DNA from 3 places in the Hahella sp. NBU794 genome. Region 1 is predicted to be linked to each of the others. Evidence: predicted binding sites of a transcription regulator. Region 1 holds the regulator's gene; each other region holds the start of a gene.
What was found. The regulator FliA, encoded in region 1, starts transcription of late flagellar genes. The targets are predictions, from matches to a motif close to CTAAAGTTNNNNNNNNNNCNGCCGATA.
Positions count from the first base shown of each region.

Region 2: the regulator FliA is predicted to act here: its motif matches at 6,333-6,359, upstream of ACQYWX_RS07830 (flagellar protein MotY).
Region 3: the regulator FliA is predicted to act here: its motif matches at 2,703-2,729, upstream of flgM (flagellar biosynthesis anti-sigma factor FlgM).

Region 1 covers NZ_CP192738.1:1,562,257-1,572,310, forward strand. Annotated here, with positions in the region: gene flhB (flagellar biosynthesis protein FlhB) at 1-933, shown strand, start outside; gene flhA (flagellar biosynthesis protein FlhA) at 1,041-3,209, shown strand; gene flhF (flagellar biosynthesis protein FlhF) at 3,246-4,544, shown strand; gene ACQYWX_RS07085 (MinD/ParA family protein) at 4,601-5,413, shown strand; gene ACQYWX_RS07090 (RNA polymerase sigma factor FliA) at 5,592-6,305, shown strand; gene cheY (chemotaxis response regulator CheY) at 6,489-6,863, shown strand; gene ACQYWX_RS07100 (protein phosphatase CheZ) at 6,883-7,674, shown strand; gene ACQYWX_RS07105 (chemotaxis protein CheA) at 7,686-10,054, shown strand, end outside.
Region 2 covers NZ_CP192738.1:1,732,526-1,742,579, reverse strand. Annotated here, with positions in the region: gene ACQYWX_RS07845 (fumarate hydratase) at 1-281, opposite strand, end outside; gene ACQYWX_RS07840 (Ig-like domain-containing protein) at 753-3,923, shown strand; gene ACQYWX_RS07835 (argininosuccinate synthase) at 4,028-5,242, opposite strand; gene ACQYWX_RS07830 (flagellar protein MotY) at 5,383-6,288, opposite strand; gene pyrC (dihydroorotase) at 6,442-7,479, shown strand; gene rnt (ribonuclease T) at 7,583-8,239, shown strand; gene ACQYWX_RS07815 (peroxiredoxin) at 8,370-8,972, opposite strand; gene ACQYWX_RS07810 (SDR family oxidoreductase) at 9,377-10,054, opposite strand, start outside.
Region 3 covers NZ_CP192738.1:2,022,982-2,033,035, reverse strand. Annotated here, with positions in the region: gene ACQYWX_RS09150 (CheR family methyltransferase) at 1-678, opposite strand, end outside; gene ACQYWX_RS09145 (chemotaxis protein CheV) at 805-1,749, opposite strand; gene flgA (flagellar basal body P-ring formation chaperone FlgA) at 1,929-2,639, shown strand; gene flgM (flagellar biosynthesis anti-sigma factor FlgM) at 2,765-3,079, shown strand; gene ACQYWX_RS09130 (flagella synthesis protein FlgN) at 3,098-3,562, shown strand; partial or broken gene ACQYWX_RS09125 (IS3 family transposase) at 3,627-4,852, shown strand; gene ACQYWX_RS09120 (type II secretion protein ATPase) at 4,992-5,750, opposite strand; gene ACQYWX_RS09115 (GGDEF domain-containing protein) at 6,070-7,377, shown strand; gene ACQYWX_RS09110 (peptidylprolyl isomerase) at 7,377-7,967, shown strand; gene mnmC (bifunctional tRNA (5-methylaminomethyl-2-thiouridine)(34)-methyltransferase MnmD/FAD-dependent 5-carboxymethylaminomethyl-2-thiouridine(34) oxidoreductase MnmC) at 7,964-9,844, shown strand; gene ACQYWX_RS09100 (CBS domain-containing protein) at 9,898-10,054, shown strand, end outside.

The sequences.
Region 1 (10,054 bases):
ACTCGGGAAGAAGTGTTTGACGCTCATCAACCGTTGATTCATCTCGGCATGGCGGCGTTGGATATGGCGATCGCTCTGGTGCCCTTCATGCTGGTGCTACTGGTTGCGTCTCTGCTGGGGCCTATTGCGTTAGGCGGCTGGATGATGAGCGGCAAAGCGGCGGCGCCGAAATTCAGTCGCATCAACCCGCTGGAAGGCCTGAAGCGGATGTTCTCGCTGAAGTCTCTAATGGAGTTGATCAAAGGCATCGCCAAGACGCTGGTGGTGGGCGGTGTGGCGCTCATTATTCTGAACCACTCCATACCGGATCTGTTGGCGATGGGAGGGGAGGATACGGCGGTGAGCATGGCCCATGCCTGCAAGTTGCTTGCGTGGAGTTTCCTGTTTCTGGCCAGTTCAATGATCCTGATCGCCATGGTGGACGTGCCCTTTCAAATATATGACCACCAGAAGAATCTGCGTATGACCATGCAAGAGATCAAGGACGAATACAAGGACACGGAAGGCAAGCCGGAAGTGAAGCGACGGGTGAGGGAAGTGCAATACGAGATGAGCCGCCGTCGCATGCTGCAGGATGTGCCCAAGGCGGATGTGGTCATCACCAACCCGACTCACTACTCCGTGGCGCTAAAGTATGACGCCAAGAAAATGGCGGCGCCCATTGTGCTGGCCAAGGGCGCAGATCACATGGCCATGAAAATCCGTGAAATCGCCAGGGCGCACAAGGTTGAGCTGGTCTCGGCGCCGCCTTTGACCCGCTCCATCTACCACCACTCGGAAGTGGGGGACGAAATTCCTTCCGGTCTGTATCTCGCCGTAGCACAGGTGCTGGCGTATGTCTTTCAACTGCGTCGTTATCGCGGCGGTTACGGTAAGAAGCCTCAGGGCATGCCTGACTTCAAGATACCTTCCCATCTGCGCCGGGATCAGTGAGTTGAGTTAACCGCTGTCCGGCGTCGCTTTTCCATAGAGCGGCACAGTTCCTGCAAACACACTAGGGAAACGGTTTTTTCCGTCAACCTTTTGTCGTTTGGAGTGTTATGGAACGAGCTGCCGCGATCAACAACCTGAAGGCCCTGACCCACGGCAACCTGGGTATCCCGGTGCTTCTGATGGTGTTGTTGGGCATGATGACGTTGCCGGTGCCGCCGTTCCTGCTCGACGTCTTCTTTACCTTCAATATCGCCTTATCGCTAGTCATTCTGCTGGTGTGCGTGTACGCCATGCGTCCCATGGAGTTCGCCATATTCCCGACAGTATTGCTGGTGGCGACCTTATTGCGTCTGGCTCTGAACGTCGCCTCCACACGTGTGGTGCTGCTGGAAGGTCATGAAGGCGGCGATGCGGCGGGTAAAGTTATCCAGTCTTTCGGCGAAGTGCTGATCGGCGGCAACTACGCCGTTGGTCTGGTGGTGTTCGCCATTCTGATGATTATCAACTTCGTGGTGGTCACCAAAGGCGCGGGACGCGTCTCTGAAGTGAGCGCACGCTTTACCTTGGACGCCATGCCCGGCAAGCAGATGGCGATCGATGCGGATCTGAATGCAGGCATTATCAACCAGGACGAAGCCAAAGCGCGTCGGGCGGAAGTGTCTCAAGAGGCAGATTTCTACGGGTCCATGGACGGCGCCAGTAAATTCGTTCGCGGCGACGCCGTCGCAGGTCTGCTGATTCTGGCTATCAACCTGATCGGCGGTCTCGCCATCGGCATCATGCAGCACGATCTGGAGTTTAACGACGCCGTTCAGAAATATGCGCTGCTGACGATCGGTGACGGTCTGGTGGCGCAGATTCCTTCACTGCTGCTCAGCACCGCGGCGGCCATCATGGTCACCCGCGTCAGCACTCAGCAGGATATGTCCAGCCAGGTCATCAACCAGTTGTTTGGCTCCCCCCGGGCGCTGGCCATTGTCGCCGTCGTTATGTTCATCATGGGCGTAATTCCAGGCATGCCGCACATGGCGTTTCTGGGGTTGGCGTCGGTGTTTGGCGCGGCGGCGTATTTCATGTGGAAACGCCAGCAGCAGTCGGAAGTGGTGGACGAAGGCGTCACGCCTGCGCCCAGGCGTCCCGGAGCGCCGCCGCAACCCGGCGGCGGTCCCGCACTGGCTCCCGGCGAGAGCGCGCCGGCGGTGCGTGGCCCCGAGACCAAAGAACTGGGCTGGGACGACGTGGCCAGCGTGGATATCGTCGGTCTGGAAGTGGGCTATCGCCTTATTCCACTGGTGGACAAGTCGCAAGGCGGACAGTTGCTGGCCCGCATCAAGGGCGTGCGTAAAAAACTGTCGCAGGAGCTGGGCTTTCTCATGCCCTCCGTGCATATCCGCGACAATCTGGATTTAATGCCGAACTTTTACCGCATCACCCTGATGGGCGTCACCATCGCTGAAGCGGAAATTCATCCGGATCGGGAAATGGCCATCAATCCCGGTCAGGTCTTCGGCAAGCTGGACGGTATTCAGACCAAAGACCCGGCTTTCGGCCTGGAGGCGGTGTGGATTGATCCTGCCCAGAAAGAACAGGCGCAGACGCTGGGCTACACCGTGGTGGATTCCAGCACCGTGGTGGCGACGCATCTGAATCAGGTGCTCAGCCGTCACGCCTATGAACTGATCGGCCATGAAGAAGTGCAACAGTGGCTGGAGCAGCTGGGCAAGAAAGCGGCGAAACTGGCGGAAGAGCTGGTTCCCAACACTGTTTCGCTCAGCACCCTGTTGAAGGTGCTGCAGAATCTGTTGCAGGAAGATGTGCCGGTGCGGGATATGCGCAGCATTGCGGAGGCCATCGTCAACTTTACGCCGAAGACCCAGGACGCCGGTATTTTGACGGCGGCGGTGAGGGCGTCTCTGCGTCGTCTGATCGTCCAGAACATAGTAGGGGCGGAGCCTGAGCTGCCTGTTATCACTCTGGACCCAGGGTTGGAACAATTACTGCTTAAATCTATGCAACAAGCGCAACAGGCCGGCGGCATGGATGACATCGGTCTGATTTTGGAACCGAGCATGATGGAAAAACTGCAACGCTCGCTGGCGGAAGCAGCGCAGCGTCAGGAAATGCTCGGTAAAGCGGCGGTCTTGCTGGTGTCCAACAGCCTGCGCCCGGTTCTGGCGCGGTTCATCAGACTCAGCGTGGAGCGCATGCATGTCCTGGCTTATCAGGAAGTGCCGGACAACAAACAAATCACCATCGTGGCGACAATCAGTGGGTAATCCCGTGCGGGCTCGTGGAGCCGGGAGACTAACATTATGAAAGTGAAACGTTTTTTTGCAGCGTCAATGCAACAGGCTTTAAAGGATATCCGTGAAGATCTCGGCGCGGACGCCGTCATTCTGTCCACCAGTAAAACGGGGGATGGCGTGGAGGTGATCTGTGCGCTGGATTATAACGAGGACGATCAGCGCAGCAGCATGCCTGAGCAGGAAGGCCCACGCCCGACGCCCTCTGCGGTGGCCCGGGAGACAGCGGATCGCCATCGTCGCCTGGAGGATGAAATGTCGCGGGTGCGCGACCGGCTGGAAACGCTGAAAAGCAACGCCAGACCCAAAGCGGAGCCGGCGCCGGCTTTTGCCGCTGCAGAACCGGCGGCGACGGCTTCCCGGCAAATCGGCGCCGGAGAACCGGAAACCTCACGTATGCTGGCGGAAATGCGCGAAGAGATCATGCAGCTTAAAAGCATCATGCGTCAGCCTGTCGCCGCCGCGCGTCCGGAAGAAAATCCCGGCCATCGCGAGCTGATCGAACGCATGCAGGAAATGGGTATCTTCCGTGAGCTGCAAAACGCGCTCACCGCCAAGGCGGACCCGCGCAAAGGCGCTCAAGAACAATGGCGCAACCTGATGGCGCGCCTGGCGCATGGCTTGAAGGCGGAAAATGAAGAACTGATTTATCAGCGTGGAGTCTGCGCGCTGCTGGGGCCGACCGGCTCCGGCAAAACCACCACTCTCGCCAAACTGGCGGCGCGTTTCGTGGTTCACTACGGCGCCGAAAAACTGGCGCTGGTCACCACCGATCGTTTCCGGGTGGCCAGTCAGCAGCAATTGCAGTCCTTTGGACGCTTGCTGAATGTGCCTGTGTACGTGGTGGATGAAGAGAACAGCCTGGACGATCTGCTTGACCGTCTCGCCAACAAACGTCTGGTGCTGGTGGACACCGCAGGATTGACGCCCCAGGACCCGAATTGGGAGCGTCAGCAGAAAGACCTGAAAGTGACCCGTCACCGCATCAGAAATTATCTTGTATTGTCGGCAGTTAACCAACCGCAGGTCATGAAATCCACCTATCATTACTATAAGATGTTGGGGCTTTCCGGCTGTATCATGACCAAACTGGATGAAGCGTTCAGTCTGGGTGAAGTGTTGAGCATGGCCATCCTGAACCGGCTTCCGGTCGCCTATGTCACCGACGGACAGAAAATACCCGATGACATTCATCCGGCGAAAGCGCATGCCCTGGTGGCGCGCGCGGACGCTTTGTGGCGGCGGACCCGGCGGGAGACCGAACAAACTAATAACACCAGTCGCTTCGCTGCGGAACTGGTGGTCTAAACTATTGAGTGCGGGGTCAACGCCGCGCCGTCTAATAACAGGAGATATCTACCGGTATGAGTAAAGTACATCCGGTTCAAGTTATTGCAGTCACCGGAGGAAAGGGGGGTGTCGGCAAGAGCAATGTTTCCATAAATCTGTCCCTCGCGTTAGCGGACCTGGGACGTCGCGTCGTGCTGCTGGATGCGGACCTCGGACTGGCGAATATTGATGTGTTGCTCGGCGTCACCGCCTCGCGCAATATCGGGGATGTGCTGGCGGGGGATTGCACCCTGCGGGAAGTGATGATTGAAGGACCGGGGGGGATAAAGATCGTCCCGGCGTCATCCGGCACCCAGCACCTTACTCATCTGTCTCCTCTTGAACATGCGGGTCTGATCAACGCCTTCAGCGATATCAGCGACGACCTGGACGTGCTGGTGATCGACACGGCGGCGGGTATCTCCGAACAAGTGCTTTCCTTCGTGCGCGCGGCCCAGGAAGCCCTGGTGGTGGTGTGCGACGAGCCCACCTCCATTACTGACGCCTATGCCGTCATCAAACTGCTCAACAAGAACCACGATATGTACCGTTTTCGGGTGCTCGCCAACATGGTTCGCTCCGAGCAGGAAGGGCGGCATTTGTTCGGTAAATTATCCAAGGTCACCGAACGCTTTTTGGAAGTTGCGCTACAATATGTAGGAAGCATTCCATTCGACGAAGCCGTACGCAAATCGGTGCAACGGCAACGTCCTGTGTACGAAGCCTATCCGCGCGCCAAAGCGTCGTTGGCGTACCGCCAGCTGGCGCAAAAAGTGGACAACTGGCCGTTGCCGACGGCGCCGAGAGGCAATTTGGAATTCTTTGTGGAGCGTCTGGTGCACAGTTAGACACGCGCCGGACGGAATGCGAGGGCTCGCCCGGCGGCTATATCCCGGGCGCTTGCGATAAGGCGTGATGGTTGCGCCGGACATATCCTCAAACACCCATGAGAACGTTTTTGTTGAAATCATCCGGTTTATTGCAGGCCTTGCGCGCAAATTCATGTCATTGGCGAACACTTATATGATGTATAGCGAGACGCGGGCGGAGCGCGCCGACACTTTGGTCAGGCAATACGCGCCTCTGGTCAAGCGCATCGCGCATCACCTGATCGCCCGTCTGCCCGCCAGCGTGCAGGTGGATGATTTGATTCAGGCGGGCATGATCGGACTGCTGGAAGCCGCGCAGAAATATGACGCCAGCAAAGGCGCCAAATTCGAAACCTATGCAGGCATCCGCATTCGCGGCGCCATGGTGGACGAAATTCGTAAAGGCGATTGGGTGCCGCGCTCCGTGCACCGCAACGCCCGCAATATCGCGGACGCGATACACACTATTGAAGCCCGCACCGGCCGAGATGCGTCGGATGCGGAAGTGGCGGCAGAGCTGGGCATACCCCTGGAGCAATACCACGCCAGCCTGCGCGACGCCAGTTCGGGGAAGCTGTTCAGCCTGGAAGAGCTGGGCGTTCACGGGGAGGGCGGCTCTGACGACGAAACGTTAACCACCGACAATCCCCTCAGCGACATCGAACAAAACGCCTTTCTGGAAAAATTGAGCGCCGCGATAGACGGTTTGCCGGAACGGGAGAAGCTGGTGCTGTCTCTCTACTATGACGAAGAACTCAACCTCAAGGAAATCGGCCAGGTGCTCTCAGTCAGCGAGTCCCGGGTCAGTCAGATTCATTCCCAGGCGACCTTGCGACTGCGATCCCGTCTCTCAGACTGGAAAAACAGCTAAATCAAGCCATTGCCTGCGCAGGTTAATGTTTTTTCGAAATCAGCATCCTGCGGTCATGTTTTCTAAAACAACTTGTATCAAAAAACTGGATAGTACGGCGCGACCAGCTAGACTTACTCAGTAGAGTAATGAAATCAAAGGGTTTCCAGCGTCGCCATTGTGGAGGTTACATTGGACAAGAACATGAAAATCCTCGTTGTAGATGACTTTTCAACAATGAGGCGGATTATTAAAAACCTGCTTCGGGATTTGGGCTTCACCAATACCGATGAAGCGGATGACGGGTCCACCGCGCTGCCGATGTTAAAAACCGGGAAGTTTGATTTTCTGGTCACTGACTGGAATATGCCCGGAATGACGGGAATCGAATTACTCCAGGCTGTTCGCGCTGATGATAGTCTGAAAAACCTGCCGGTGCTCATGGTGACGGCGGAAGCCAAACGGGATCAGATTGTCGCAGCGGCGCAGGCGGGTGTTAACGGGTATGTGGTGAAGCCGTTTACTGCGGCCGTGCTGAAGGAAAAGATAGAGAAAATCTTCGAGCGGATCGACTCATAATAAAACCGCAGGAATTACTATGACCAATGAACAGCAGCCACCATCCTCCTCCCAAGAGGAAATTGAGACGCGCTTGAGCGAGCAGGCGGCGAGCTTGATGGAGCACGTTAGTAAGGGGGACTTTGGCGAAGCGTTGCGGGTAATTTCCGACCTTAATGACACTCGGGACCGTACGCTGTACCACGAAGTGGGCAAGTTGACCCGTTCGTTGCACGAAGCCATACGCAATTTCAATATCGACATGGGCAATGTGAGGATGAATCAGGAGGAGGAGCTGTCGAAAATCGCTGACGCCTCTGATCGCCTTTCCTATGTGGTCGATATGACCAACAAAGCCGCCAACAAGACCATGGATATGGTGGAAGCGAGCATGCCTGTGGCGATAGAGATGAAGCAGGAGGCCCATGAGCTGAAAGAAGCCTGGGGACGACTGCGCCGTCGGGAAATGGACCCCTCTGAGTTCCGTGAGCTGTATAAGCGCATTGATAAGTTTTTGGTGGATCTGGCCGCTAACAGCGACAAGGTGTACACCAATCTGTCGGAAATATTATTGGCTCAGGACTTTCAGGATCTCACGGGACAGGTCATCAACAAGGTTACCGGTCTGGTCAAGGAAGTAGAAGTGAATCTGGTCAAACTGGTCGCCATGGCGGGCAAGGTTGACCGCATAACAGGCATTCAGCATGAGATGAAAGCCGAAGAAGAGTCTATTACAAAAGGGCACGGCCCGCAGATCCAGACCGAAGGACGCTCAGATGTCGTCGCCAGCCAGGACGACGTGGACGACCTTCTTTCCAGCCTTGGTTTCTGAGGAGCACATGAATGGGGTTTGAAGCGGACGAAGAAATCCTGCAGGACTTTCTAGTCGAAGCGGGAGAAATTCTTGAACAGCTCTCAGAGCAGTTGGTGGAACTGGAGCAGAACCCGGACGACCGCGATCTGCTGAATGCCATTTTCCGTGGGTTCCACACCGTCAAAGGCGGCGCCGGTTTCCTTCAGTTGGACGCCCTGGTGGAATGCTGCCATGTGGCGGAAAACGTCTTCGACCTGTTGCGTAACGGTCAGCTCAGTGTCGACTCCGAATTGATGGATGTCGTGCTGCAGGCGCTGGACGCCGTCAACGAAATGTTTTCCCAGGTGAAAATGCGGGAAGAACTGACCCCCGCCGCGCCCGAACTCATGGCCGCCCTGGAGCGACTGGCCAGCGGCGAATCCGCCTCTGTGGCGGAAGAAGCTGACGAGCCTGCCGAAGAAGCCGTTGAAGAGCACGAAGAAGACGCGGCTGAAGACGTTGAAGAGCCTGTGGCGTCGGCGGAAGGCGATATCACCGACGACGAATTCGAGAATCTTCTCAACGCCTTGGACGATGAAGACGGCGGCGAGAAAGCGGAGGCGTCGGAGTCGAAAGGCGAAGGCGATGAAATCACCGAAGACGAGTTCGAGAAACTGCTGGATCAACTGCATGGTCCCGGCAAGTTTGGAGGTCCTCAGGAAGGCAAGCCCGCCAAGGCTGCTCCCGAACCTGCTCCGGTTCCTCAGGAAGAAGCGGCTGAAGCCGTGTCCGCCGGCGACGGTGATGAAATCACCGACGATGAATTTGAAGCCTTGTTGGATGAACTGCACGGCAAAGGCAAGTTTGACGGCGCCGTCTCTGACGGGACTGAGCAGAAGAAGGCCCCTGCCGCGGAGAAGAAAGGCAAACCTGCGGCGAAAGCCGAGCCTGAAAAGCCTGCAAAGAAAGTAGAGAAAAAAGAGGAAGCCGCCGCTGGCGACTCCGAACTGATTACCGACGACGAATTCGAAAAACTGCTGGACGAGTTACACGGCTCCGGCAAGGGACCGAGTCCTACCGGGGGCGCCAAACCTGCCGCGGCAAAACCGGCGGAAAAGGCGGCTGTGAAAAAAGAGCCCGCCAAGAAGGAGCCGGTCAAGAAAGAGCCGCCGAAAGTCGTCAAGCCCGCCCCAGCTCCAGCCCGCGCCGAGCCGGACGAAGAACGGCGTCAGCCTGCGGCGAGCGCCGCCGCCGGGAAAGACGCCCAGGCCAGCATCGCCACGGAAACCACGGTGCGGGTGGACACCAAGCGCCTCGACGACATCATGAACATGGTCGGCGAACTGGTGCTGGTGCGTAACCGTCTCAAGCGTTTAGGCGAAGAGTTCGCCGACGAGAACATGAGTAAAGCCGTGTCCAATCTGGACGTGGTCACCAGTGACTTGCAGTCCGCCGTCATGCAGACGCGGATGCAGCCCATCAAGAAAGTATTTGGCCGTTTCCCCCGCGTGGTGAGGGATCTGGCGCGCAACCTGCGCAAAGAAGTCAATCTGGTGTTGCGTGGGGAAGATACCGACCTGGATAAGAACCTGGTCGAAGCTCTGTCCGACCCACTGGTCCACTTGGTGCGTAACGCAGTGGACCACGGTATCGAATCTCCCGAAGCGCGCGAGCAAAAAGGCAAACCGCGGGTAGGGCGTGTGGTGCTGGCGGCGGAGCAGGAAGGCGACCATATTCTGCTGTCCATCGAAGATGACGGCGCGGGTATGGACCCGGTGGTCTTGCGTCAGAAAGCAGTAGAAAAAGGCATCTACGATGTGGACGCCGCAGAGCGTCTCACCGATAACGAAGCGTATAACCTGATATTCGCGCCGGGATTCTCCACCAAGACGGAAATATCCGATGTGTCCGGGCGTGGCGTCGGGATGGACGTGGTCAAAACCAAGATCACCCAGTTGAACGGCACCATCCATATTGAATCAGAGTTGGGGCGCGGTTCGCGCATTGTAATCAAAGTGCCGTTGACCCTCGCCATCATGCCGACCTTGATGGTGATGCTGGGAGATCAGGCGTTCGCATTCCCATTGGTGAGCGTGGTGGAAATATTCCACCTTGACCTGACCCAGACCAATATCGTCGATGGGCAGGAATGTATTGTGGTGCGCGAGAATGTGTTCCCGCTCTTCCACATCAAACGCTGGCTGGTGAAGGGCGCGCAATTCGAACCTACGGAAGAGAACGGTCATGTGGTGATTGTCTCTGTCGGCACCAAGCGCGTGGGCTTTGTGGTCGATCAGCTGGTCGGCCAGGAAGAGGTGGTCATCAAACCCTTGGGCAAAATGCTGCACGGCACGCCGGGAATGGCCGGCGCCACTATCACCGGAGACGGGCGCATTGCGCTGATACTGGACATTCCCAG
Region 2 (10,054 bases), 170 kb from region 1:
ATATCCTCGACGCTCATATCCGCATCCCACTGCACATCCATTCCGATGTTCAGGAACACCGTCACGATGCCGGTATCCTGACAGATAGGACGACGCCCTTCCGCGCACATACGGGAGTTGATCAGAATTTGCGCCAGCGCATCTTTAGCGGCGGTGGACTCTTCGCGCTCATAGGCAGCATGAACCGCTTTGATAAAGTCGACGGGATGGTAGTAGGAGATAAACTGCAGCGCGTCGAATACGCTGTCGATGAGATCGTCTTGACGGATCACGGTGGTCATGCACGCACTCTCTTGTTACATGGTTCTTGGAGTAGTCACAGCTTTGGCTGACAGCGACGCCTCCCAAAGGACGCCAAGTGCCCGCCTTATTTGATTTAGGCGGAAATTGTACCTAATTCGCCCCCCAAGTTCAGCCTTAAACTGTTAACGAATACAGCGCCTTTGCAACCGTAGCCCTAAGGACTGGGCCTAATCTATTTTTCCCATTTGTGAATTAGGGAGTCCGCTCATAGAAAAAATGAGCTAAACTCCTGACGATGCATGAGAAAATCACCAAATGCCTGCGCCCTGATGACGCCAACACATCGGGCGAAAGGCTTATTTTATTGTGCGGCGTATGATTTCACGGCTTTCAGGCCGATGAAATCTAACCTATGCTGATAAAACTTTTTTGGCGCAGAACTGGAGCGAATAATTCAGTCACGCCGGGAACATTCTGAAAGCAATAATAAAAGGAAGAAGGTCCTACCTATGTTCAAGAAAACCTTTCTCAGTCTGGCGGTAGCGTCGGCGGTCACTTTATCGGGGTGTGGAGGCAACGGCGGCGGCAATGCTAATGCTGGCGCGCAAAATGAATTTGATGGGGATTTGCCTGACTCATTAGAGGGGCAGTTTGAGGGCAAAATTTGGCCACTATTCAACCCTATCGCAAGCCTGGTCCCCGTTCCCAACGATCTTCTACTTGACCAGACCGCGGCAGACGGCACTTTTTCAGATTCTACAGCCAATCCTGTCCTCGCGGCTTTAGGGTCTTTAAGCGGCGCTTCCACCATCGCTCCCATCGACATATCATTCTCCGGCGAGCTTGATGGCGGCAGTTTAAGCACCGACTCGTTTATTTCTTCCGGCGGAAGCCTGGTCCCCAATCCTAATCAAAACGTTTTCTTACTTGAGCTGGCCTATGCCAGCGGGGAACCGATTCAGGGCTTAACCATTTCTGAACCGCCGACTATACCTTTAGCAGCCGGAGCACTATTGGCGTCCGCTGAAAGCGACCCCGCTACCGCAGCCGCTATTCTTGGCGCCGCAATAGCGGATGCGCCAGCCATCAAAGCCTCTGTCATCGAGCTATCTGGCGCCAGCACTTTAAGAATTCAACCGACCAAACCCCTCAAGCCCAAGACCCGCTATTTAGTCATAGTCACCAACGAAGTTGAGGACGCCACAGGGCAAGCCATATCTATGGATCCCAACTATTACCTGTTAACCGGTAGCGGCAATCTGCCCTCTTCCCAGCTTGAGCCTGTGCGCACCATTATTAACAGCTTCTGGGAGCCTGTTGCGGAAACTTACTTCACACTGAATAACACGACGCGCTCCGCTCTGAGCATGAACCCGCTTTCTGTCAACAATATAGCGCTAACCTACTCTTTCACCACCTCTGGGGACGAGAAGGTAATGGAGTACATAGCTAACCCTGCGGAGTGGTTTAACGACCAATTAACAGGCTTTATTCGCATCAGCGCCGCCAAAGCAGTGATAACGGCAGGTACAAGCGTAGATAGCGATTCAGATGTAGACTACTCTGACATAAAAATTGCTGCAGACGCGGCGGTTACTGCATTCCCAACCACCGCACAAAAGGCGGCTTTCAGCCCTATTTTCAGCGCAGCTCCACCATTTGGTTGTGACGGCCTCACAGGCGCCACAGCGATAGGTTGCGCAGCTACAGCATTAACCTCCAGCTTTTCCGCACTTTTACCTACCCCAAAAGCGCGCACAGTGACGAATAGCGGCTCCAGCACACCGGTAAATCTGGTTTCCGCATTAACCAGCTCTTTACTGGACAACACCAATGGCATCACACCAATGGTGTCACAAGGAACCATTGGTGTACCGTATTATCTGGGCGTTCCATCCGACTCCGACGGATCGACAATTCAGTCCAGCACATGGACGGCAAACAAAGCATTGGCGGACGCTCTAAATACAGCCTTTAGCTCCGCAGGATTGGCATTACCGCAAGGGGATACCACCACTCGTGACGCAACCTCTTCCGTGGTCAACTACGTCTTCCCATTTCCACAGCAGACTGACGCAGACACCACCACTAGCGGAGTTGATGCATTATCCATCCCTTGGTTAGCGATTTATCCAAACAACACCACTGACTGCCCGCCTCCGCTGAAAACCGTGATATTCCAACACGGTATTACCACAGATCGGAGCGCAGCATTGTCAATCGGAACAGCTTTGGCTGAAAAGTGTTTCGCCACGATCGCGATTGATCAAGTCGTACATGGCGTAGCCCCCGCTTCGACTGCGAAAAAGCTTGGCCTGGCTGCAACGCTCTTGGCTGCAGGCCAAGAGAGCGGACTACCAGCATCACTCGCCCCAAATGACACAAATAACCAAGCAGTAGTGGATGGCCAGCTTAATCTTGGTTTCGTGATGGCGGCCGCCTCTGTCGATGCGGCGACAGCTCAAACGATCATTAACAGCGTTTTAGCTGGCGGCTCAAGCGGAGATGCGAGCCTTAACGCAGCCATTCTAGCGCTGGCCTCATTTGAGAACACTGTCGCCAACGCCGGCAGCACCATCCCTGGCATCGCCCACACGGATAACGAACGTCACTTCGATTACACCGCCAACGCAGCGCAACAAGCGATAGCAATGAACTTTGACCCTGCCAGCGCCTCGGGCTCGTCCGGCAGTCTGTTTATCAACTTGACTGGCTTTATCAATAGCCGCGACAAGAATCGCCAAGGCGTTATCGACCTGCTAAACCTGAGACAGACCATCAGCTCGATTGACCTGGATGGAGACGGCACAGATTTCAATGCAGGCGATCTGGATAACAACAATGTGTTCTTTATGGGTCACTCATTAGGGACACTTATTGGCACGCCGTTTGTCGCCGTCGCCAACAGCACGCCAATGGACAACATTAAAGCCGCAGCGTTATTAACCCCGGCCTCAGGCATTGTACGCATGCTGGAGAATTCGCCATCATTCGCACCCACCATTATTGGCGGCTTGTCCGCAGCCGGAATCGCCCAGGGAACTACCAGTTATGAAACTTTCCTGGGAGTATTTCAGGCTGCGCTGGACGCCGTTGACCCTATCAGCTTCGCTGACAACTTGAATACGTCGGTTAACTATAGCGGGAATTACCAAACTTCCGCTGACGATACAGGCGTATTGATGATTGAATTGGCGGGACGCCCTGACGTGAACGGCAACGCGCAAGCTGGCTACATTAGCGATCAAACCAATGTTATTGAGACGGAAACCACCCAGCTGACAACCAGCTTTGGAACCCCTTATCCAGACTTGTTATCCGGCGTGGACAAACTGGCCGAGCAAATGGGCGCCACTAATACGCTTGACGCTGCAGCGCCCTCAGGCTCGCCTGACACATTAATCAGCCGCCTCAGCTATGGTTCTCATGCTATGTACGTACTGCCGATCGTCTCATCGTCGGAGTCCTCGTCTTACCCAGACGTAGCCGCAGAAACTGCGCGCCGCCAAGCATCATTTGCTGAAGGCGTAACGGAATCCATCGCATTCTTCACGCTGGGCGGTGAAATCTCATCCGCTGCTGTAGACACCACCGCAGCATTGGCGGGTGAAACGACCGGCCTGGAGACAGAGGCGAACTATCAAGCCAGAACCAACAAACAGTTAAACCTTAGCAACTAAGGCAAGCAACAAAGAAAGCGCCCTCCGTTGCGAGGAGGGCTGCTGGACAGACATAAAAAAACCGCCATTCAGGCGGTTTTTTTTATTTTGGACCGAGTCCGGCGCTATTTCATGCTACGGCCTTTATCGGCGGCAATGCGCATGCGCAACGCATTCAGCTTGATAAAGCCCTCGGCGTCGCGTTGATTGTATACGCCGCCGTCATCTTCAAAAGTGGCGATACGGTCGTCGAACAGGCTATCTTCAGACTTACGTCCCGCGACAACCACGTTGCCTTTGTAGAGCTTAACCCGCACCACGCCATTGACATGCTGCTGTGACTCGTCGATCAATTTCTGCAGAGCAAGACGCTCTGGCGACCACCAGTAACCGTTGTAAATCAGCTCAGCATATTTGGGCATCAGACTGTCTTTCAGGTGAGCCAACTCTTTATCCAGAGTAATGGACTCAATGGCGCGGTGCGCGCGCAGCATGATGGTTCCCCCTGGCGTTTCATAGCAGCCGCGGGACTTCATCCCCACATAGCGGTTCTCAACGATATCGAGACGTCCCACTCCGTTAGCGCCGCCAATCTTGTTTAGCTTCTCGATGACTTCGTGCGGCGCCAAGGCTTCGCCGTCGATGGCGACGATATCGCCATTTTTATAAGTCAGTTCCAGATAGGTCGCCTGATCCGGCGCCGCCTCAGGAGATACGGACCAGCGCCACATATCTTCTTCCGCTTCCGCCCAAGGATCTTCCAGAATGCCGCCCTCATAAGAAATGTGCAGCAGGTTGGCGTCCATGGAATAAGGAGATTTGCCCTTCTTCTTTTCCACCGCAATGTCATGAGTATCGCAATAGGTCAGCAGCTTTTCTCTTGAGGTCAGATCCCACTCACGCCAGGGCGCGATCACTTTAATGCCTGGCTTCAACGCATAAGCGCCCAGCTCAAAGCGCACTTGATCATTCCCTTTTCCGGTGGCGCCATGAGAAATAGCGTCAGCGCCAGTCTCGTTGGCGATCTCCACCAAACGCTTGGCGATCAAGGGGCGCGCGATAGAAGTGCCCAGCAGATACTCGCCTTCATAAATAGTGTTGGCGCGGAACATTGGAAAAACAAAGTCACGTGCGAATTCTTCGCGCAGGTCTTCAATGAAGATCTGTTTGACGCCAAGCTTTTCCGCTTTGGCGCGAGCCGGCTCAACCTCTTCACCCTGACCGATATCAGCAGTAAAGGTCACCACTTCACAGTTATAGTTTTCTTGCAGCCACTTAACGATTACCGAGGTGTCCAACCCGCCCGAGTAGGCGAGCACGACTTTGTTGACCTTAGACATGACGATGCTCCCAAGAGATTACGAAAGGCGGTTATTCTAGGCCCTTCGTACAAAGTTTTCTATGGCTGAGCAAGGTGACTGCGCGCACGCCATTCAGGGCGAGGCGCAGATTATGGGGGCTGATTAAAAATGGAGCGTTATTAAAGCTCTTCTGTCGAAATATCCAGGACGTCATCTTTAGCTGGCGGTTGCGTTCCTCTTTCCAGCCTGACCGTGGCGCGACGATTACGAGCCAGCTCTTTGGGGCCAGCGTTTTTAACCACAGGATAACGCTCGCCATGATAGCGGGTGGTGATTTTCTCGGAGGTCACGCCCTTCTCCGTCAGATAGGCGGTCACCGCTTCCGCCCGATCTTTAGAAAGCCGGCGGTTATAAATTCTACGCCCAGTGGAATCTGTGTGTCCGTCGACGAAAATCGCCGTCACAGAAGGGTCAGCCTTCACGTACAAGACCACCTTGTCCAACTCTCTTTTATCCTGATCCGTCAGCACAGACTCATCCAGCTTGAAAAATACCGCTGTACGTTCAACCTGACGAAAATTCACAGGCAACAGCCCGGAAACACAGGATAGATAGTCTTCGTAATAACGGGAAAAGTTGATGGAAGAAACCTCCACTCTGACGGTGTCGTCATTGAAACGCGCTCGACGCGTAAAGGTCGGCATCATCCCTTCCAGCAGGCTGTCCATCATTTGCTCTGCTTTGGGATTATCCACGGTAATGGGGTGCGGCTTGTCCAACACAGCCACGTAACCCAAGTCTCGGACGCTAATGCCAGGACGCCAACGGGGCGCTTCCAGCACCAGAGCCGCTTCGCCTTCGCGCATAGGGTTGCGCGAGGTGTCGAGATAGAATCTCAGTGACTCTCCCGCCTCCCGGTAGAACACCGCCCTACCGTACTGCGGAATGTTATGCGTCAACGCGCACTCAAATATGGAGGAAGATAAATACCACTGACTTTTCTCAATGCCAGCCGAAAAAGTCATGGCCTGGGTTGGAGCAGCCCCGCAAAGGGCGATCATGGAGGCGATTGTTAGTTTGCGCACGATAATCTCACTAACACGGTGATCACAACATACATTAACGATATTATCGGCCCGGCGCGGGAATTCTTTACCCTGAATCCTGTTCCGTTCTGGTATACTTGCGTGCAGTTTTGTAACCCTGCTTTTCTGCATTGCCCTGGTGGTTGATACTCTATGTCTGACTTAGTCATTACCCGGCCCGACGATTGGCACCTTCACCTGCGCGACGACGACGCCCTTGCGACTACCGTACCCGCGACAGCGCGCCTGTTTTCCCGCGCCATCGTCATGCCGAATCTGGTTCCTCCGGTCACCCACACAGCGCAGGCGGAAGCCTATCGCAGCCGAATCCTGAGTCACATTCCCGCTGGCGCGACGTTTGATCCGCTGATGACGCTTTATCTGACCAACAATACCTCTCCAGAGGAAATTGTCGTCGCTAAGCAAAGCGGGATCGTTTATGGCTGCAAGCTTTATCCCGCAGGCGCCACCACCAACTCCGACGCCGGCGTCACTGATGTCGCCAATGTCTTTTCGGTACTGGAGAAAATGAGTGAAGTCGGCCTGCCGCTGCTGGTGCACGGCGAGGTGGTCCAGGCGGACGTGGATATTTTCGATCGTGAAAAGCGTTTTCTCGATGAAACCCTTGCACCGTTGACTGAGCGCTTTCCAGACCTGAAGATCGTATTGGAGCACATCACCACCCGTGATGCAGTGGAGTTTGTCAATCAGGCTGACTCTAATGTCGCCGCTACCATTACTGCGCATCACTTGCTCTATAACCGTAACCATATGCTGGTAGGCGGCATTCGCCCTCATTTTTATTGTCTGCCCATTCTGAAGCGATCTGAACATCAGCTTGCACTGCGCGACGCCGCCGCTTCCGGCAGCGATAAATTTTTCCTGGGCACAGATTCGGCGCCGCATCCCAAAGAGAAGAAGGAAGCGGCTTGCGGTTGCGCCGGCTGTTTCACCGCGCCCTCTGCGCTGGAGTTATATGCGGAAGCTTTCGATGAGCTGGGCGCGCTGGATAAACTGGAAGGTTTCGCCAGCCATCACGGTCCGAAGTTTTACGGCCTGCCAGTCAATAGCGGCAAAGTACGCTTGAGCAAACAGGATTGGACCATGCCCACCAGCATGGCGTTGGGCGACTCAACTATAGTTCCTTTCCGCGCTGGAGAGACCATTCGCTGGAAGGCCGAGCTGCTCTGACGCAGCTCCTCGCGCACTCTCCTGTCGCGCAAAACCTTTATTTCTCATAACAGTACAGCCGTGGCGGGAGATGTTCGCCACCCCAACCAAAAGTAGATAACCAGTGTCTGAATCGCAAAACCGCCCTAAATCCCCTCTCGCCAGACGTTTCCGCGGCTTTCTGCCTGTTGTGGTGGATGTCGAGACAGCCGGCTTCAACTCCAAGACCGATGCGCTACTGGAGGTCTCCGCCGTCATTATCAGCATGGAAGATGATGGGATGCTCTACCCTGAACCGCCAGTCAGCTTCAATGTGGAACCCTTCGCCGGCGCCAATATCGAACAGGCTGCGCTGGAGTTCACCGGCATTGATCCATTCAATCCTTTACGCGACGCCAAACCCGAAGCCGATGCGCTGAACGAGCTGTTCCGCCCTATTCGCAAGTCCGTGAAGTCCAACGGCTGTAATCGCGCGATCCTGGTCGGCCATAACGCCACTTTTGATCACTCGTTCCTGTTCGCCGCCGCCGAGAGAGGAGATGTAAAACGCAATCCGTTTCACCCGTTTTCCACATTCGACACAGCGACATTAGCGGCGCTGGCCTATGGGCATACAGTATTGTCCAGGGCCTGCCAGTTAGCCGGCATTCCCTTCGATAATAAAGAAGCGCATTCCGCAGAATATGACGCGATGAAAACGGCCGAGCTGTTCTGCTCTATCGTGAATCGCTGGAAAGAATTGGGCGGCTGGACTACCGATCAGCAAGACTACGCAGACTGATCTTCGGATTTAGGTTATCCACACCGATTCGATAAGCGCTGTTTACAGCGCTTTTCTTTTTTGGGTCACCCCCTTCTCCTAGACGCAAAAAAGGCCGCAAAAGCGGCCTTTTTCGTTAACTCGACAGCGATTAAAGCTTGTCGGAGTTTTGAGACAGGTAGTTAGCTACGCCTTCTGGGGAAGCCTGCATACCTTTGTCGCCTTTCTTCCAGCCAGCAGGACATACTTCGCCGTGCTCTTCGTGGAATTGCAGCGCGTCAACCAGACGAATCAGCTCGTCTACGTTGCGGCCCAGCGGCAGGTCGTTAACGATTTGGGAACGCACAACGCCGTCTTTGTCGATCAGGAAAGCGCCACGGAACGCAACGCCGCCAGCGGACTCAACGTCAAACGCTTTGCAGATTTCGTGGTTCAGGTCAGCCGCCAGAGTGTACTTGACGGGACCGATGCCGCCTTTGTCCACTGGCGTGTTACGCCATGCGTTGTGAGTGAAGTGTGAGTCGATGGAAACGCCGATCACTTCTACGCCGCGCTCTTTGAACTGCTCTACACGGTGATCCAGTGCAATCAGCTCAGAAGGACATACGAAGGTGAAGTCCAGAGGGTAGAAGAAAATCAGAGCATATTTGCCTTTGATTGCTTCAGACAGCTTGTATTCGTCTACGATCTGACCGTCAGCCAGAACAGCGGGAACGGTAAAGTCGGGAGCAGGTTTTCCTACTAGAACGCCCATCGTTGTTTCTCCTAAATTACATTTTCTGTTTTGATGCAAGCATCAAAATACGCTTGTTATTTCAACAAATTATTGCAGCGATATGTTGCTGCGTTCAGAGGGTGGAAGACACCACACAAAAGTGGCGTAATCATACCTTTTCCACTGAACCAAGCCTATTGTCGCGCCATTTAATTTATTAATGGCGAGCATAGGTCCGCCCTATAAAATCACGGAGCCCCTACGAACCGAAATAATGCCTAAAAATTTTCGGGTTACGCAGCCTGAGCCAGCAAGTGTAGGTGTTTTGCCGCCAATTTTCTAATGCGCAACGGCCTGATTCAGGCAGACTACGAGGATACTTGATAATAATAAGCCGGGTCCCGGCGCCAAGACCGGAACCCGTTTTCCGACAGCGATAGACGTTACCAGTGAATTCCCCGCATGATCGCTGCAAAAGCGACCTGCTCGGTGGAAACCTTGGGCTTCTCGCCATCTTTACCGCCCGTGGCGGCGCTGGAGTCAGGGAACATCTTGAAGCCGGTGTTCATGATGATCTCACTAAACTTCGGCGCCATGGAGTGCAGCACCTGCGCAAATACGCCCAGACGTGTAGCGATGCGCTTCGGACGATGAATAATCGCCTCCGCAATCAGATCCGCCGCTTCCTCTGGCGTCAGCGTTGGCACCGAGTCATAGATCTTGGTGGGGCTGATCATCGGCGTCCGCACTAACGGCATATTAATAGTGGTGAAAGTGACGTTCTTATCGGAGAACTCCGCCGCCGCACAGCGGGAGAACGCATCCAGCGCCGCCTTGGAAGCCACATACGCGGAAAAGCGAGGCGCGTTGGTCAATACGCCGATTGAGGAAATATTCACAATATGCCCCCGCCTCCGCTCCAGCATGCTGGGCGCAAACCCCATAATCAGCCGCAATGAGCCGAAGTAGTTAAGTTGCATCGTGCGCTCAAAATCATGGAAACGATCAAACGCATGCTGAATGGAGCGACGAATGGAGCGGCCAGCATTATTCACCAATACGTCGACATGCCCCAGATCCTTAAGGACATTGGCGACAAAGCGATCGCAGTCTTCCAGATC
Region 3 (10,054 bases), 460 kb from region 1:
CAGATAGCCGCCCGGCTTCAGAGCGGAGTGCATGCGGGACAGAATGTCCTTCTTCAGCTCCGCCGAGAAATAGATAAGCACATTGCGACAGAAAATCACGTCGAACTTTCCTAGTAATGAATAGGAGTCCAGCAGGTTCAGTGATCGAAACTCCACGCAACGAGCAACCTCCGGCTTGATTTTCCAGGAGCCGTTGGGGGTCTTGGTGAAGTAATTGGTCATGCGCTCCTTGGACAGCCCTCGTCCAATGGCCAGCATTTCATATTCGCCCTTGCGCGCGGCGCTGAGCACACTGGCGGACAGGTCTGTCGCCACAATGCTGAGGGAAGCGCGCATGCCGCCCAGGTTTTTACGACGGTATTCATCCGTCACCATGGAAATGGAATACGGCTCCTGCCCTGTTGAGCAAGCCGCCGACCAAACGCGAATCTGTGTGACGCCTTTGTTGGCGTTCAGCTCTGGGAGTATTTTTTCTTCCAGAATTCGGAATGGATGAACGTCCCTGAACCAAAGGGTTTCGTTGGTGGTCATCGCATCGACCACCGCCTCCCGCAAAGGTGAGCGCATGGATCGACTCATTTTGTCGACCAGCTCGCCCACGGTCTCAATCTTTTCATCCGCCATAATTCGCCGCAGGCGGCTTTGCACTAAGTATTGTTTGTTATCGCCTAGTACAATGCCACATGCTTTTTGGAGGAAATCCCGAAACTTATCGTAGTCTGCGTTATTAACCAGAAAATATCCTGCCCTGACCGGTTATGCGCCAAGCGCGTCGACAGCTGAAGGTAATTACGCCAGCCGGTGTTATTGTCTTCTTTCTTCTATCGTTTTCAGCACAGATGTCACTCGCTGCGCCAGCTCATCGGGGTTGAACTTGGCCATGAAATCATCTGCGCCGACTTTCGCCACCATCGCCTTGTTGAAAACGCCGCTTAAAGACGTGTGCAGCATGATGTACAAATCCTTCAATGAAGGATCATTTTTGCAGTTGGTCGTCAGCGTGTAGCCATCCATTTCAGGCATCTCTACGTCTGAAATCATCAGACTGAGATGATCGTCAATGCGACTGCCGTCAGCGACCAGCGAACGAAGATAATCCAAGGCCTGGCGACCGTCATTTTTGGTGACGACCTCAACGCCCACCGCATCCATACAATGTACGATCTGGCGGCGCGCCACAGTGGAGTCGTCCACCACCAGCACTTTATGCTCAATCGCCTTGGCGGCCAGTTCCTTATCGATGAATTCATCCGCGACGGTATCCCGAGTTGGAGAGACCTCGGCGAGAATCTTCTCCACATCAATGACTTCAATCAGCTTGTTTTCCAAGCGGGTCACCGCCGTCAAATAATTGTCTTTGCCTGCGCCTTTTGGCGGCGGATGCATATCTTCCCAATTCATATTGACGATACGCTCCACCCCGGACACCAGAAAGCCCTGGGTCTTACGGTTGTATTCCGTGATGATGACAAAGCAGTTGTTGACGTCTTTTTCAGGAACGGGCATCTGCCCGGTGGCCATTCCCATGTCAAGTATAGGGATGGTTTCACCGCGTATATGAGCCACTCCCCTGACCACCGGATGTCGTTTAGGCATCATTGTCAGCTTCGGGCATTGCAGAACTTCCTTAACCTTAAAAACGTTAATTCCGTATATCTGCTCACCCTGCAGCCGAAACAGGAGCAACTCCAGGCGGTTCTGTCCGACTAACTGAGTACGTTGGTTTACGCTGTCTAATACCCCGGCCATAAAGGGCGCTCCGCTGTTTGTTGTAGATTACCGAACTATCGGATCGGGGCGCTGACGAGGTGGCGCCCCGCATGAGCTCGCCAGCCCGGCACAGACTTTGCGTGCCTTGTCGCACACCGTCATTTTATTGGCGACGCGCAAGCGGCTACCCGGTAGCTAAGTAAAGCATAGGACAAAAAATGAAAATACGCATAACCGGCTTGATGTATATCGGCATTCTCGTTTTTTCAGCCCCGGCCTTATGCAATTCCATTCCGGTCTGGCGGCAACAAACTTCCGTTGCTGTGGAAGAATTTATGATGCGATTCGCTGCAGCTGCGGCTGAACAGCTCCAGGAACGGGTTGTTTATGAAGTCTCCGAACCTGACTCCCGCCTTAACTTCTCCCCTTGTGAACAGACGCCAGCCGTCAAGGAAGCCAGCTCCAACGGCGGAAGACTGACGCTAAAGGTAAGCTGCGACACCCCAAGCCCCTGGCAGATCTACGTGCCCGTACAAATGGAGCGGTACAGACAAATCGTGACCATCAAATCCGGCGTGCCGCGGGATTACGCGCTGGCGCCAGAGGATCTGGAAACCAAAGAGTTGAATATCATCGACTTACGCTATGGTTTCTACACAAATACCGAAGACGTGGTCGGCATGATCACGCGACGCCCTGTCACAGCAGGCTCCGCGCCCTATCCAAATATGCTGGAAGCGCCTAAACTTATTAATAAGGGCGACATGGTGGTGATAGAAGCGGCCACTTCCCACTTCAGCGTGAAAATGCCGGGGGTCGCCATGGCGGATGGCAGACGCGGTCAACAGATCATGGTGAAGAACAGCTCCAGCAACCGCATGGTGCGGGCGGAAGTCATAGGATCAGGCCACGTCAGAACGCCCCTGTGAACGTACAGGTCGCGCTGTTTCAGGTAGAATGGCGACATTCATAAAATAATTCTGAAAATCTCGCTAAAGTTTCCCTGCATTGAGCCGATAAGTTAGGTAATTAAAGTTTTTAAGAGAGTAAGGCCATGAATATCAAGGGTGTCGGTTCACCTTCAGTGAACGATATCAAGTCCCGGGAAAACCTGCAGAAGACTGAGAAAGTCGATGTAGACGCCGGGAAAAATGCGGCGGCTCCCGAAAAAAGCGGAGATTCCGGGGATAAAGTCGTCCTCAGTTCGCAGGCTCAGAACATCAGGAAAGTCGAACAGCAACTGGCGAAACTGCCCGACGTGGATAGCGAACGGGTGGAAAAGATCAAAAAAGCGCTGGCCGACGGATCCTATCAGATCAATTCACGCAGTGTGGCAGAGAAATTGCTTAATTTTGAGCAAGACTTCTGATAACACTGTGAGGGCATCATGTCCGCCGATCTGAAAGTATTTATTGATCTGCTTAAACAGGATCTACAAACTCTCTCCCAACTTGAAGATGTGCTGCAGCAGGAACGCGACTCTCTGGAGCAAAGCGATATTGAAACGCTGCAGCGCATCATCGAATGCAAACTCCCCCTCCTGCAACAAATCGAAAGCCATGCGCGCACTCGTACGCAGTGGGTCAGCAAAACCGGACTGCCCATCGATCGCTTTCTCTCTCTGCTGAAGGAAAAAGCGCCTCCCGTGATGAAGCTTTACCGCCAGTGCGAAAGCAGCCTCGCCAATATACACAAGCTGAATGAAGTCAACGGACGCATTATCGCCCGCTCACAGCAGCGCACGACCAAGATGATGCAGATCATCCGCGGCCAGTCCCAGCAAATGCAGCTGTACGGCAAAAACGGCGTGGAGAAAAGCGTTGGCGACGCCCAGGCCATCGCGCAGGCATAGATTCCTGGACTGACCCGTCCTGAATAGAGTTGACACATTCCAGCCCTAACTTTGGGAGAATGTGATGAATCAGCGAGTTAAGCGAACACAACGGGACTACACTCTGACTTTTAAACAGGCGGTGGTGGATCAGGTCGAAGGCGGAGAGCTGACTTATAAACAGGCTCAGGCCCGCTACGGTATCCAAGGCCGTTCGACGGTGCTAACGTGGTTGCGTCGATATGGCAGCCAGGACTGGAGTCCTGGCGTCACCTCCCACCGTGTGAACAGGAATCCCACCATGCCGAAGTCCCCACCAACCCCGGAACAGCGGATCAAGGAGCTTGAGGAGAAGCTGCGTCTGGCCGAACAGAAAGCTGAGTTCTTCGAAGCGATTGTCGATGTGATGGAGAAGGATTACGGGGTGTGCGTAAAAAAGCGGCCCGGCAAGTCCTCACGCAAGAACGCGGAGCCGGATTGACCGTCAGCAGGGCGTGTCGTCTCTTGGGGATTAGCCGGCAAGCTTGGTATCAGGCGGAACGAGCGCAGCGAGCCAGGGAGGATCGTGAGCAGCGGGTGGTGGACTTTGTCCGGACTGTTCGTCTCCGTCAGCCCCGGATCGGCGCTCGCAAGCTCCGGCATCTTCTCCATGAGCAGTCGGATCACACCCTTCATCTGGGGCGGGATTAACTGCTTCAGGTGCTGCGTAGCCGGCGCCTGTTGGTTCCCCGACGCCGGGCTTACCACAAGACCACGCACAGTCATCACCGCTTCCGACGTCACCCAAACCTGCTCAAGCCGGGCCCAGAGCAAGTCGTGGCCTGCCGGCCTAGCCAGATCTGGGTGGCGGATATCACCTATCTGCCGACACGCTCCGGCATGAGCTACGTGAGTCTGGTGACCGATGCTTACTCCCGTAAGGTCGTGGGTCATCATGTACATGAAAGCTTGCGCAGCGAGGATGTGGAACAGGCCTTGCGCAAGGCTCTGCGTGAACGGCCGGGGCGGCAGCCATTGACCCACCACTCCGACCGAGGTGTCCAATACTGTTGCGACAGCGACCAGAAGCTGCACCGTCAACACGGCATTCAATGTTCGATGACCGACGGGTATGACTGCTATCAGAATGCGTTGGCGGAACGGGTGAACGGGATCTTGAAAACGGAGTTCCCGCTGATGCGACCGGGGAATCTAGGGCAGGCTCGAACGATGGTTGATGAATCCGTGGATATTTATAACCGAGAGCGGCCTCATCTGGCCCTGAAATACAAAACGCCCGACGCAGTGCATCGGGCGTTTGAGACGAAATAGGTGTCAACCTATATCAGGACTAGACAGCCATAAAAAAGGCCGCAAACTGCGCGGCCTGAAACAACATCGTCTAAGGAAAAGATCCGCAACCGACGGAGCGCTCTAACTACCTCGCCCGCCGTGCGGAGGAACCGTCTACTCAGTAGGGTTTCACCACGATATACGAGTTATCGCTAAACTCGATCCCTTCCAAATGAATACTGCCCATGGTGGGACCATCCGCCGATACCCCCATCGGCCGAATATTGTTGAAACTGACCCGCTCGATATGATTCGGAAGCGTCACGTTCATGCCGCCGTCTTCATTAAACAAAGGTTTGATGCGGGAGGGATCGATTTGCACGCCGACCACTTCAACTTCGGCGTCCAGGACATTAGTGATTGGAAGCAATAGTTTTCCGAGAGACCCGAGCACCTGAACCCCGTCCAGCCCAGGCAATTCATCAGGATTATCAGAATTCTGACCTTCCAGCTGGGCCTTCGCGGCCATGTTGTAAAATTGCTGGAACTCTTCAGTGAAACCCTGCGCGCCGACATTGCTCATTTCACTGTCATCCAGCGCCTGCAGCCCCGCCGCATTTTGATACAGGGTTTCAGAGGCTACCGGTAAAGATTCATTTTCAGACTGGGAGGCGGCGAACGCCACCATGGGCTGGAACGGCGCCACGGCCATAGCGACGAACGCCGCGGCGTAGCGATACCGGCTTTGGTGCCGGAGGGTACGTTGCAGCTCCTTGTCAGTTATCCAGCCAAAATCTACTAACAATTCACCAAGGCGTTGACCATTAACGGTCTGCGCCGTTAATGCTTCATTAAGCTGACCTTCGGTAATGTATCCCCGGTTCACCAGGAGGCGACCTAGGCGGGATCTTTCAATAGCTTGCTGCTGAGTCGCCATGACTATAACTCCTTTTTTATTGAGTAGTAGCTCTTTAATAATGGAAGATGTTTAAAACTTGTACACCCGAGATAGGTTAATTTTTGTATGGGTTTTGCTATCGCCTACAACCAAGTATTAATGACTTACTACCGAGTATTAGCGGCCAACGCCGCAGCCTCTCTCGCTATGACGCCTAGATGCCTGAAACTTTTAAGGAATTTCTAATAATTTGTCGCTTATAACGCTGGCGGTAAAAGCATGGTTGGTTACACTTTTATAGAAGAGCCGGTTTTCAATACCTGAGACGCTTGCAGCAACCACACCCCAGGGGGCGGATTTGTCATTACCGAACAGTCACCAGGATATGTCCGCAGACACCGCGACCTACGTTCGCAGACTGCTGGACAACGGCATGCACGGACTGCAATTCGAAGGCGAATTGGAAAGCGAGTTTGAGCGTTATCACTCGAACCGTTATCTGCATCTGAACCGGGTATACCCACTACTGGGCGCGCTGGTGCTGGTGTTCTTCACATTCGCCGATCATTTAGTGATTCCCGCTCTATTTGAACAAACCCTGCAAATCAGGGTGGCGGACGCTCTCGGCATCATTCTGGTGACGCTGGCCAGCCGACTCGCCTGGGTGCGCAATCGTTATCAGATGACCCTGTGCCTGGGGGCGTTGTGCATTCACCTGAGCCTGATCGCCATCGCCATGAAGGCCGCCGCCATTGATCAGTTTCATTACCAGACCGGCTCGATCATCTCCGTCATATTCGTCTGCACGGTGCTGCGCCTGCAGTTCCACTACATATTTCCCTTTGCTCTATTGATGTGGCTGTCCCAGGTGCTGGCGATGCACTTTCTCATGCATCTGCACGCCTCGCAGTTCACTGAGCTGCTGTTCCTGCACACCTTTGTCACGCTGATTTCAGTATTGGTGTGCTATCGGGTGGAATACGAAACCCGTAAAAACTTCCTGCAACAGTTGCTCCTGCTGTATGAGCAAGAGGAGCTGCGCGCCGCCCATGCAGAACTGGAGCGGCTTTCCTTGATGGACAGCCTGACCCAGGTCGCAAATCGCCGCCACTTCAACAAAAGTCTGGAGACGGAATGGAATCGATGTCTGCGCGACGACAAACCTCTGGCGCTGTTGATGGTGGATGTGGACTTCTTCAAAGCCTATAACGACGCCTACGGACATCAGCGTGGCGACGACTGCCTCATTAATGTCGCCGACTGCCTGACGCAAACGTCTCGTCGCGCCGCCGACTTGGTCGCCCGCTACGGTGGCGAAGAGTTCGCCGTCATTCTGCCTCACGCGGATCAGGCGTCAGCGCAACGTCTGGCGGAACAGATTGTGCGCCAGATCTACGAACTCAACATAGAGAATGAAGGCTCACCGGAGCTGAAACGCCTGACCGTCAGCGTAGGTTTCAGCGCGCTCGCTCCATCCCAGGGCGACGCCCCCAACACATTGATTTCTCAAGCCGACAGCGCGCTTTACATGGCAAAACGAAAAGGTAAGAATCGTGCCCACGGTTTTCCCGCCAACGAGACCTCTGAGACAGCGGAACCCGCCAGCTCAGAGGACGAAGGCGAACCGAACATCCACGACGAATCCGAAAGCAATGGAGAAATCTAGTGAGACACAGCGTAAATGCGGGCAAAAGAGGATTACTTGGCCTGGCTTTCTGGGCGATCAGTTTGACGGCGATGGCCGCCGACCTGCCGACAGCCACCATCAGCACTTCCGAGGGCGACATCAAGATCAAGTTGTTCAACGACAAGGCGCCAGTCACCGTTGAGAACTTCGTCGGCTATATCAAAGACGGCTACTACGACGGCTTGATCTTTCACCGCACGATTCCCCAATTCATGATTCAGGGCGGCGGCTTCAAGCCCAACATGGAGAAAAAAGACACTAAAGCGCCGATCAAGAATGAATCCGATAACGGCCTCGCGAACGATCGCGGCACCCTGGCCATGGCCAGAACCAATGATCCTAACTCCGCTACGTCGCAATTCTTCATCAATGTTATCGATAACGCCTATTTGAACGGCGCCAAAGGCAGACCCGGCTATGCGGTATTCGCCGAAGTCGTGTCCGGCATGGATGTAGTGGACAAGATCGCCAACGCGCCGACGCAGAACACCGGCCCTTATCAGAACGTGCCAGTCAAGACCGTCACTATTAACTCCATCAAACTGGATGAGGTTGCAAGCCAGCAGTGAAAGGTCCGCAACTTGATTATGCAGACCTCTCCTGGTCCGACAACGGCGCGCCGATCTCCAACGCTTACGGCGACATCTACTTCTCCAAGGAAAGCGGCCCGGAGGAAACAGATTATGTCTTCCTCACGGGCAATCGCCTGAGAGAGCGTTTCAGTAAGGCGCCGCCGGGCTCCCTATTCACCATTGCGGAAACCGGCTTCGGCAGCGGCCTCAACTTCCTTATGGCCTGGGCGCTCTGGCGAGAATGCGGCCCTGCGGACGGCCACCTGCATTTCACTTCCGTGGAATTTTGTCCGCTGACGCTGGAAGATCTGGCTCGATGTCATCAGGCCTGGCCGCAACTGGCGGAGTTCGCCCGGCAGTTACAAGCGCAATACCCCGCCCCCATGCGGGGCGTGCACCGTTGTCGCTTCATCGGTCAGGGCGTCACATTGACGTTATACCTGGGCGATGTCGTGGACTGGCTGTCCGATTGCCGCTTTAAAGCCGACGCCTGGTTTCTGGACGGTTTCTCGCCAAAACAGAATCCCGAGATGTGGAGCGAATCGTTGTTTCCGCTGATCGCCAGCCACGCTGCGCAGGGTTGCACCGTCGCCACGTTCTCCGCCGCAGGCTTCATCCGTCGCGGCTTAAAAGAGCACGGCTTCAATGTCAGCAAAGCGCCTGGGTTCGGCTATAAAAGAGACATGACCGTCGGCGTATTCCAGACGGAAGAGCCAAGCCAGCCCTCCGCCCTTCCCCGCAAGGAAGCCGTGGTGGTTGGATCTGGCCTGTCTGGCGCCAATGTCGCTTACGCCCTCGCTACGCGTGGCTGGAAAGTAATCGTACTGGAAGCGGCGGATCAAATCGCCCCGGACGCATCAGGCAACCCACAGGGCGCGTTGTACATAAAGCCCGGCGTGGAATGGAGCATCAACACACGCATTCACGCCAACGCCTTTTTGTACGCCAAACGCTTTTACTCGCAGATCGCCAACCTGCCTGCGCCCATATGGAATCCCTGCGGCGTGCTGCAGCTTGCGCATAATGACAAGGAAGCCGTCAGACAGCAGAAGTTCTTCCAACACAATCGCTACCCAGAAGAGGTTATCCATCCTCTCACCCAGCAGGAAGCGTCGGAACTTGCCGGCGTCAGCCTGCCAGCCAGCGCCATGCATTTGCCCGGCGGCGGCTGGTTGATTCCGCCGCAGCTATGCGCTCACCTGTTGCAACACCCTAACATTGAGGTGAGATTGAATTCGCCGGTCAGCGCATTAGAGCGCACCAGCGAAGGCGACTGGCGCGTCCATATCGATTCCGGTGAATCCGCACAGAAACTGGAATGCGCTACCGTGATATTGGCCACCGCCAACAATCAGGCCATGCTACCGACTGCAGCGTGCGCCCTCCCCCTCAAACCCATTCGCGGACAAGTCACCACGTTACAGGTGGAGCCCGCCGCATTACCGCAGTTGAATACGGTCTTATGCGGCGAGGGCTATCTGATGCCGCCTATTGAAAACCGACTGGTTACAGGCGCTACGTTTAAGCCCAACTGCGCCGACGCGCTGGTGACTGAGGCGGATAACGACGCTAATCTTGAGCAGCTGTTCCAGCTTACTCCCGCCTTGCGCGACGAGCTAACTGAACGCCCACCCACCCTGCAAGGACGCGCCTCTGTCAGAAGTGCGCTGCCAGATTACCTGCCCGCCATCGGCCCACTTATCCCAGAGCAGGGAGGGAAAGGTTTATTGATCGTGACTGCCATGGGCTCCAAAGGTCTGGCGTTGGCGCCGCTTGCCGGCGAACTGATAGCAGACAGGCTGGAGGGAACGCCAGCATCCATCGAAGACAGTCTGATCCAGCGCGTTTTGCCAACCCGCTTCAGCCAGGAGTAGACTGATTGCATTGGGGCGCCAAGCGCGGCGCCCTGTCGCAAGGAGCTTCGTTCATGCCGATCTACCTGGTCGACGCTGGCCACCGCATCATCACGCCGTTGAGCGTGGACCCTCGGGTCAAATCCGTGGAAGAGCTTAAATCCATCTCCGCCATTCACCCCATTGGTCCTCAAGATCAGGGTGCGCGAGAAAACTTTCCCTACTCCGGCA